One region of the Ureibacillus sp. FSL W8-0352 genome, then DNA from elsewhere that is predicted to be linked to it. Evidence: riboswitches for the same ligand, from Rfam matches in the RefSeq annotation. Region 1 holds a riboswitch; each other region holds the start of a gene.
The links. Region 1 has a riboswitch for S-adenosylmethionine ahead of NST98_RS11670 (O-acetylhomoserine aminocarboxypropyltransferase/cysteine synthase family protein). Riboswitches for the same ligand answer to the same signal wherever they lie in the genome.
Positions count from the first base shown of each region.

Region 2: it holds a riboswitch for S-adenosylmethionine, as region 1 does, so the genes downstream of both, metA (homoserine O-acetyltransferase MetA) here and NST98_RS11670 (O-acetylhomoserine aminocarboxypropyltransferase/cysteine synthase family protein) in region 1, are expected to answer to the same signal.
Region 3: it holds a riboswitch for S-adenosylmethionine, as region 1 does, so the genes downstream of both, metK (methionine adenosyltransferase) here and NST98_RS11670 (O-acetylhomoserine aminocarboxypropyltransferase/cysteine synthase family protein) in region 1, are expected to answer to the same signal.

Region 1 covers NZ_JBBOQT010000001.1:2,304,479-2,307,764, reverse strand. The annotation lists gene NST98_RS11680 (amidohydrolase) at 1-408, shown strand, start outside; gene NST98_RS11675 (glycerol-3-phosphate acyltransferase) at 463-1,107, opposite strand; SAM riboswitch class I at 1,253-1,360, shown strand; gene NST98_RS11670 (O-acetylhomoserine aminocarboxypropyltransferase/cysteine synthase family protein) at 1,473-2,774, shown strand.
Region 2 covers NZ_JBBOQT010000001.1:755,375-758,660, forward strand. The annotation lists gene NST98_RS03825 (DEAD/DEAH box helicase) at 1-1,044, shown strand, start outside; gene NST98_RS03830 (hypothetical protein) at 1,047-1,811, shown strand; SAM riboswitch class I at 1,876-1,983, shown strand; gene metA (homoserine O-acetyltransferase MetA) at 2,078-3,016, shown strand.
Region 3 covers NZ_JBBOQT010000001.1:1,299,257-1,302,542, reverse strand. The annotation lists gene pckA (phosphoenolpyruvate carboxykinase (ATP)) at 1-975, opposite strand, end outside; SAM riboswitch class I at 1,227-1,338, shown strand; gene metK (methionine adenosyltransferase) at 1,571-2,767, shown strand; gene NST98_RS06575 (gamma carbonic anhydrase) at 2,858-3,286, opposite strand, start outside.

The DNA of each region.
Region 1 (3,286 bases):
AAGGTGGAAGAATTAAAAGATTTGCATCGAATGAAAAGCTATTTTGAGCGGGGATTACCAGTTGCATCTTCGAGTAATTATCCTTTTGGCGAGTTGAATCCACTATACGGAATTGAAACGGGAATGACTAGACTTCATGCAAAAGAAGAAAAAAATCTTAAACCATTATGGCCAAAAGAAAGTGCTACGTTGAAACAAATGCTTCGTAGTTACACCATCTATGCGGCAAGACAAATAGGAAAAGAAGAATGGATTGGGAAGATTCGTGTGGGGAAACAAGCAGACTTTATCATATTAGATAAAAATATCTTTAAAATACCTCCTAGTGAGATAAGTGAAGCGAAAGTCGTGTTAACTTATTTTAAGGGAAAAGAAATATATCGTGATAATTCTCATATCGATGAATGAAATAAAAAGAACCTCCCGTAGTTGTTAGGTGTATTACCTTTACGGGAGATTTTTTTATGCGGTTTCATCTTTCTCTCTTTTAAAAGCTGCGTTGATGGTTGGTTCTGTCCCGAGTTTAATGCGTTTAATGTTTTCTAAATGTAAAATCGTTGCAACCAATAACAGCAATATTACGATGATAAATGGCCAAATAGTTGGTTCAAACAGCAAAGAGTTTATAGCAAAAACGATATACAAAAAGAATACACCGATAATTAAATAGTTGGATAATAAGGAAACTATGACAAGAGCTATCATAGAAAGTAGACCAAATTTCCAATTGATTGCAAGGAAAATTCCGATGAGGGAAGCAGTTCCTTTACCGCCTCTGAAATGCATATGAATGGGAAAATTATGACCTAGAATTACTGCGGCACCTGTCAAATAGAGCAATATTGAGATTTGTTCAGTTTCAAATAGTGTATAGTGATCTAAAAAATATCTTGTTAAGATAATCGCAAAAACTCCTTTTCCGATATCAATGAATCCAACAAGTATGCCGTATTTCCAGCCCAGCGTAAGGGTAGCGTTGGAAGCTCCTGCATTGCCGAGTCCAGCTTCTTTTAAATTCACACCGGAAAGTAATTGTGCTGCATTTGACCCATGAATACATCCAATAAAATAGCCGACAATAAGAAATGTAATCACTGCAGTTATCATTCTATTGGACTCCTTTATAGAAAAGTGCATTTTAATATATTATACTCAATAAAATAAAAAATAGTTTCAAATTTTTTAAAAAATTAGTTGACAGAGTGGCATACTATGTTTTATAGTTAATCCAACGATGGAAATCAAATCAATACTCTTATCAAGAGAGGCGGAGGGACTAGGCCCTATGATGCCCGGCAACCGGCAAGAAAATTGCAAAGGTGCTAAATCCTACAGATCATATTGATCTGAAAGATAAGAGGAGGAAATGTACGTGCATACAACACCCTCTTCTTATATAAGAAGAGGGTTTTTGTTTTACTTCAATGCCTCCTCAAGAAATCCATCAATTATTTATTTAGGAGGAGAAAACGATGTCCGAATTCAAGCCAGAAACGTTATTACTTCACGGTGGCCAACAACCTGACCCTACTACAGGTGCTATTGCTGTTCCTATTTATCGCACAACAGCATATGCATTCAAAGACACAGAACATGCGCGCAAATTATTCGCTCTTGAAGAAGTGGGTAATATTTATTCTCGCATTATGAATCCAACTGTAGATGTATTTGAAAAGCGTGTTGCTTTACTAGAAGGTGGTACTGCAGCTGTTGCTTTATCTTCCGGTCAGGCGGCGATTGCATTTTCCATTTTAAACATCGCTAATGCAGGAGATGAAATTGTTTCAGCTGGTTCCTTATATGGTGGAACATACAACTTATTTGCAAACACATTGCCGCGCTGGGGAATTACTACAAAATTTGTAGATGAAAGAGATCCAGAAAACTTCCGCAAAGCGATTACGGACAAAACAAAAGCGATTTTTGCTGAAACGGTAGGAAACCCTAGTTTAAATATTTTAGATATTGAAGCGGTGGCAAAGATCGCTCACGATAATGGCATACCATTAATTATTGACAATACGTTCCCATCTCCATATGGATGCACCCCAATTGAATTTGGAGCAGACGTCGTAATACACTCGGCAACAAAATGGATTGGGGGACACGGTACAACAATCGGAGGAATTGTTGTAGATGGGGGTAAATTTGACTGGACACAAGGTCGATTCCCAGGATTCACTGAGCCCGATCTCACATATCACGGAATTCGTTACGGCATCGATACAGCAGGAGCTGCTTTTGCAACAAAATTACGTGTTCAATTATTACGTGACTTAGGTCCAACTTTAGGTCCAGATGCAGCATTTAGCTTCCTGCAAGGATTGGAAACTCTTCACCTTCGCTACGTGAGACACGGTGAAAACGCAGAAAGAATTGTGGAATTCTTGAAAAACCATCCATACGTAGAATATGTGAATTATCCAGGGGATGAAAACTTCCCATCTCACCACCTTGCGAAGAAATATTTAAAAAACGGTTACGGATCAATGGTAACATTCGGAATTAAAGGTGGTCGTGAAGCAGGTCGAGTGGTAATTGACAACGTGAAATTATTCTCTCACGTAGCGAATGTTGGAGATGCAAGATCGCTCATTATTCATCCTGCATCAACAACTCACCAACAATTATCTGCTGAGGAATTAAAAATTGCTGGAGTAGGGGAAGAACTCATTCGCTTATCCATCGGCTTAGAAAATGTAGATGACATTATTGCAGATTTAGATCAAGCTTTAGCAAAAGCTGAGGCAGAATTTAGTGTAAATAAGGCTTAATCATTCGTTCAAGCCCTCTAAGAACCGCTATTGAATCGCTAATAATAGCTGCTCATTTGCGGCTGTTAAAAAATAAAGCATTAAACGCTCCCCATAATAGTCATTAAGAGAAGAGGTTGCTCATGTGCAACATTAAAATCCTCTATGGTCCAAAAGATAAAATGCTCATTTGCAGTGAAAATTTAATAGGAAAGTGCTGCTCATTCGCAGCTGATCCAATTATTCAAAGTTTCTTAAAATAATTGATTGAGTAAGGCTGCTCATTTGCAGTAGATAATTCAAATTTTTCTCAAAGGCGTTTAATCGAAAGGCTACTCATTTGTAGCAAAAATAATTTAATACGATGTGAGTTGTATTCCCATTCGAATACAATTCACATTAATAAATAGGCTGATCTGTCATTTTGGTAGAACCAATCGTTCTCAATTCTAGACACCCCATTTTCGATATATAAAATTAATTCCTAGTAAATTAATTAGGTTACTTGAATTTTTTCGTTTAATCATTTATAG
Region 2 (3,286 bases), 1.5 Mb from region 1:
CTATATGTGAAACATGCAAATGTGATTGGTACAACTTGTGTTGCTTCCGCAAATAAAGATTTTATGGACAATTATCCTATTTTTGATGTCGTCATTATTGATGAAGTATCAAAAGCAACACCGCCTGAATTATTACTTCCAATGTTAAAAGGGAAAAAAATTATTCTTGTCGGCGACCACCATCAGTTGCCACCATTAATCGGTGACGATACATTTGAAGAAACATTGGAAGTAGTTATGAAAGAAAGCGACACTTTTGAAGAAAAAAGGGAACTCGAGAAGCTTTTGGAAGAATCATTATTTGAACGCCTATATAAAAATTTACCTAGCACAAATAAGAAAATGCTAGGAATTCAATACAGAATGCATGAAAAGATTATGCAAACCATCACTCCATTTTATAGGACCGGCAACGAGTCCTTACATTGTGGTTTAGATAATTCTGATGAAGCAAGAGATCATAAATTAAATGGAAATTATGTAAAACGCCATGAACATTTATTATGGTTCGATCTACCAAACGAGCCACATTACTTTGAAGAAAGAATGAAGGAAGGCGCTAGTTTATTTAACTCTTCCGAACTAGAAACAATACGGAAACTATTAATCGATTTAAACGAAGCAACTGCAAAATCAAAAGAACAAGGCTTACTTGAAAATGATGCTTTAAAATCCGTTGGTGTGATTAGTTTCTATCGAGAGCAAGTAAATCGAGTTAATTTGTTAATAGAAGAGTTGAATTTGTCCCATTTACATATTCGGACAGGCTCTGTCGATAAATTCCAGGGTATGGAAATGGACGTTATACTACTAAGTATGGTTCGAAACAATCCACATGGAGAAATCGGTTTTGCAAAAGATTACCGCCGGTTAAACGTTGCATTATCGAGAGCAAGAGAATTACTGATGATTATTGGCAGCTCAGAAATGTTCATGAATCGACCAAAAGCAAAGAACACTAAAGAAATGTATCAATATCTATATGAAGTAGTGGAAAAACAACAAGGTATTCGAAAAATAACAAAGGAGACGTTCTTAACATAAACATGGAACTCCATCAAATACAGCAACAATTAATAAAAAAGCTTGAAAAAGAAAAATCTGGTTTAATCATTCATACCGATATTTGGTGTATTCCGATGCATACGTATGAAATCACTTATCAGCCAGTTCGAAAGAGGACGATGGATATATTAATGAAAATCTTACTTTTCTCTTGCCAAAAATCAACTTTCGAAAGGGCTGAACAGCTCAGTGAAATTTTACTGGTAGAGCCACTATTTATAGAAGATTTATTACGGAAAATGCAAAAAAATGGGTTGTTGATACGGGAAAATAACTATTATCAACTTACCGAAAAAGGAATGAAACAATTTTCTCTAGGAGTATTTGAAGAGGAATTAGAACCCGTAGTAATAGAGCTACTATATAGCCCTGTACATCATCAAATCGTAGAAGGCGATATTGAGGAAGTATTAGACTTTGATGATTTTCCGGAACAAATCTATCGTTATATACGTAATGAAGAGGGGCCAGTAAGTGCACCTTTTATGATGAAAGCAATACAAAACATGCAAGCGACGGAACTGGAAGAAGATCATCAAGAAATCAAATCCATACTATCAATGGAAAATACTCAAGTAAATGATGTCCCTTGTATCGAATTCATTATTTGGAACGCTGAAAACAAGGAATTATTTATCCGCGTATGGAATACATTATTTAATAGTTGGGATCAACAATTAGAACAAGAATTGAATGAGAAAGAGAGCTCGGAATGGCTAACAAAAATGCAGAGTAAAATAAAATAACCTAATATTGCAAATCCCTATTAAATGTGTTAGGATTATCTTAATTTTATAAGGATTCAAAACTTTCTTATCAAGAGAAGTGGAGGGACTTGGCCCAATGAAACTTCAGCAACCTCTAACGGATGTTAGAAAGGTGCTAATTCCAGCAAGGCTCAGCCTTGGGAGATAAGAGAGTGCGTGCAAGGAAATTTTGTACCCTCTCATTCTCTTTTCTGGAATGAGCAGGGTTTTTTTATTAAGATATTTTAGAATGGGGGACAAGAGGAATGCCTATTAATATTCCGAAAAATTTACCTGCTGGAGAAATATTGAGAAACGAAAAGATTTTCGTCATGGAAGAGGACCGCGCATTATCACAGGACATACGTCCATTGAACATTTTGGTGTTGAATTTGATGCCTGAAAAAGAAAAAGCGGAATTACAGTTGCTGCGATTGCTCGGGAACACGCCGCTGCAAACCAATGTAACGTTTTTAAATACAGCCACGTATGAACCTAAAAATGTATCCAAAAGCCATTTGGAAACATTCTATAAAACTTTTGATAAAATCAAGCACCGCCGCTTTGACGGAATGGTCATCACCGGGGCGCCGGTTGAACGGATGGAATTTGAAGAAGTCCATTATTGGAAAGAGTTGACTGAAATTTTGGACTGGGCGAAAGAGAATGTGACTTCAATCATTTATATCTGTTGGGCTGCACAAGCCGCTCTATATTACCACTTCGGAATCGGAAAATTCGAGTTGCCGAAAAAATGTTCCGGTATATTTGCGCATACCATTACGGATTTGACGAATGATTTGGTTCGAGGGTTCAACGATGAATTTGTGGCACCGCATTCCCGTTACACTTCCGTTTCCATCGAAGAAATAGAACAGCATCCTGATTTGCAATTGTTGAGCTATTCGGAAGAGGTCGGACCTTTTATCATCCAATCCAAAGACAACAAACACATTATGATCACTGGCCACTTGGAATATGACGCAACAACGCTTGCGGAAGAATACGAGCGTGACGTAAAGAAAGGTTTACCTATAGACATACCGGCAAATTATTTCCCTAATAATGATCCAACAAAGCAGCCAAAAAATACTTGGCGCGCCCATGCCCACTTATTGTTCTACAACTGGCTGAACTACTACGTTTACCAAGAAACGCCTTACGATTGGCATTATGTGGACGATTCAATCGAGTATCATATTTAAAATAACTGCAGGAATTCGAAATAAAAGGATTCCTGCAGTTTTTGTGCGCCCGGCATGTACATGAACTATAGGGTGTAAGTCCCGAACCCCGAAGACAGAAGTAGAGGTTAGCCAAGAGCAAGGGTGTCCGTGGTGACGCGGAATCTGAAGGAAGCTGGAGGCAAAACACCGGTCCGAGGAACACGAACCTCATATAAGGCTAGGTATGATTGAGTGAGTTTGCAAAACAAAACAAAGCTCTTTCTGTCGAAGGTCATATCGAGTAAATGA
Region 3 (3,286 bases), 1.0 Mb from region 1:
ATGAATTGGATACGCTGCACGTGTATTTTCTGTTAAGCTATTATCATCGTAATCAGGAATGCGTGATTCTGAATCGATTACAACGTTTTCTAACACTGTACCAAAACGAATGGCATTATAAATTTCTGGCTCTTTCTCAGCTGATAAATTAATTGTTTTAGCGTAGCAGCCGCCTTCAATGTTGAACACACCGTTGTCAGACCAACCATGTTCATCATCACCGATTAATTTACGATCACTGTCAGCAGAAAGAGTTGTTTTTCCAGTACCAGATAAACCAAAGAATAACGCTACGTCACCATCTTCTCCAACGTTAGCAGAGCAATGCATTGAAAGAATTCCTTTTTCAGGTAACAAGTAGTTCATGATACTGAAAATAGATTTTTTCATTTCACCAGCATATTCCGTACCACCGATTAAAATAATTTTCTTTTCGAATGATACGATAATAAATGCTTCAGAGTTTGTTCCGTCAACAGCTGGATTCGCTTTGAAACCAGGTGCAGAAATAATTGTGAAATCAGCTGTATGAGAAGCTAATTCTTCTTTTGTTGGACGGATGAATAATTGATGACAGAAAAGATTGTGCCAAGCATATTCATTTACTACTTGAATAGATAATTGAGATTCTTTATCTGCTCCAGCAAAGCCTTTAAATACAAATAACTCGTCTTTTTCTTTTAAGTAATTTAATACTTTTATATACAAGTTATCAAACACTTCAGCAGAGATTGGCTGATTTACACTACCCCAATCAATTTTATCTTTAATGCTTTCTTCTTCGACAATAAATTTATCTTTTGGAGAACGGCCTGTATATTTACCTGTCTCAGCAACAATTGCACCATCAATTGTTAATTTGGCTTCTCCACGAGTTACCGCCTTTTCAACTAATTGAGGCACTGACAATTGAGTGTTTATATTTCCACCTTTTAATAATTCCTTCAGCTCATTTGCAATTTCTACTGAATTCATCGATTAAATACCATCCTTTTTTTATTTTTAGGAAAATTAATTGTTGGTTATATAATACAGAAATTAGTATAACACATTAGATGAAATAATCTATACTAATTCTTAAAATTATTTATGAAAATTTTTTGCTTGTAACAAGAGTACCTACTTATAAGTAAATTATAGAATACCGGGTTATGTCAAATTTGAGAAAAAGGAAAAAATATTTGACATTGTATAGTATATTACGTAACATGTTGGTTGAACGGATACTCTTATCCAGAGCTGGTGGAGGGTTAAGGCCCTATGAAACCCGGCAACCTGCATTACTATAATAATGCGTGGTGCTAACCTGATGCAAGGGGTTCCCTTGAACGATAAGAGTGAAAGGTAGAATGTTTAGTTCCTTTCCTCATGCATGTGGATAGGAACTTTTTTTATTCAAGCACAAATGTCGTACTCATTCAACCTATAAAACCTATAAAAAGATAAAAATTTCTTAAAGCCTTTCATCATCTTCGCACTGTTCCTTACGGGCGAATGTTGCTAAGGCAAAATGGATAATGAGTACCGTATCATAGCAGAGATTCGTCTCGTAAATTTAGGAGGAAATTTAATGTCAAATCGTCGACTGTTTACATCAGAAAGCGTAACAGAAGGTCATCCAGATAAAATTTGTGACCAAATATCCGATGCAATATTGGATGCGATACTAGAAGAAGATCCAAATGCAAGGGTTGCTTGTGAAACAATTGTTACAACTGGATTAGTGCTTGTAACCGGAGAAATTACTACGACAACTTATGTCGATATTCAAAGTATTGTTCGGGACACTGTCGCAGAAATTGGATATACGCGTGGGAAATTTGGATTTGATGCAGAAAACTTGGCGGTGCTCACTGCAATCGGTGAACAATCACCAGATATTGCAGAAGGTGTAGACCAAGCCTTAGAAGCACGAGAAGGATATATGACTGATGAGGATATCGAAGCGATTGGTGCTGGAGACCAAGGATTAATGTTTGGATTTGCTTGCAATGAAACTCCAGAACTGATGCCTCTACCGATTAGTTTAGCTCATCGACTTGCAAGAAGATTATCAGAAGTTCGGAAATCAAAAGAGATTCCGTATTTACGACCAGATGGTAAAACACAAGTTACTGTAGAATATGATGAAAATAATGTACCTCGTCGCATTGATACAATCGTCATTTCTACTCAGCATGATGAAGGAGTTACTCTTGATCAAATTAAAGTAGATATGATGGAAAAAGTTATTAAGGAAATTGTTCCAATAGAGTTGATTGATGACGATACTAAATACTTCATTAACCCAACTGGCCGCTTCGTAATTGGTGGACCAAAAGGAGATGCGGGTCTAACTGGACGCAAAATTATTGTGGATACTTATGGTGGATATGCTCGTCATGGTGGAGGAGCATTTTCTGGAAAAGACCCTACAAAAGTGGACCGTTCTGCTGCCTATGCTGCGCGTTATGTAGCAAAAAACATCGTAGCATCTGGTCTTGCTGATCGAGTAGAAGTTCAATTAGCTTATGCAATTGGTGTTGCACGTCCTGTATCCATTTCAATTGATACTTTTGGAACAGGTAAAGTAAGTGAGAGCAAATTAGTTGAGTGGATCAAAGAACTATTTGATTTACGACCTGCGGGTATCATTAAAATGCTAGATTTGCGTCGTCCAATTTATAAACAAACTGCTGCATATGGTCATTTTGGTCGCACGGATATCGATTTGCCATGGGAAAGAACAGATGTGGCCCAATTATTAAGAGAGAAGGCAGGATTATAATTATTTTATAAAAATGCAGGCAAATATGAACGCCTGCATTTTTATTTTTCAATGTAAATTTAATATTGTATAAATATAATAACTTGAATTTTATTTCTTTAATGACTGATAATATTTCCCTTTTTCAACATATTCTTGAATAATGCGATCCATATCTTTACGATCTTCTTCTGTTACTTGACGGACGACTTTAGCAGGATTGCCCATAGCGACAGAATTTGGAGGGATTTTTTTACCAGGAGGTACTAAACTTCCAGCTGCAACGAGTGCTCCTTCACCGATTTCAGCACCATCTAATATGATGGATCCCATGCCAATTAAAGCGCGTTTACGTACAATACAACTGTGTAAAGTAGCCTGATGACCAACGATGACTTCATCCTCTATGATTAGAGGGTTATTGGGACTTTGATGTAAACAACTTAAATCTTGGATGCTACAACGTTTTCCAATAATCGTTGGTGCAACATCTCCGCGAATCACAGTTCCAAACCAAATTGACGTATCTTCGCCAATTGT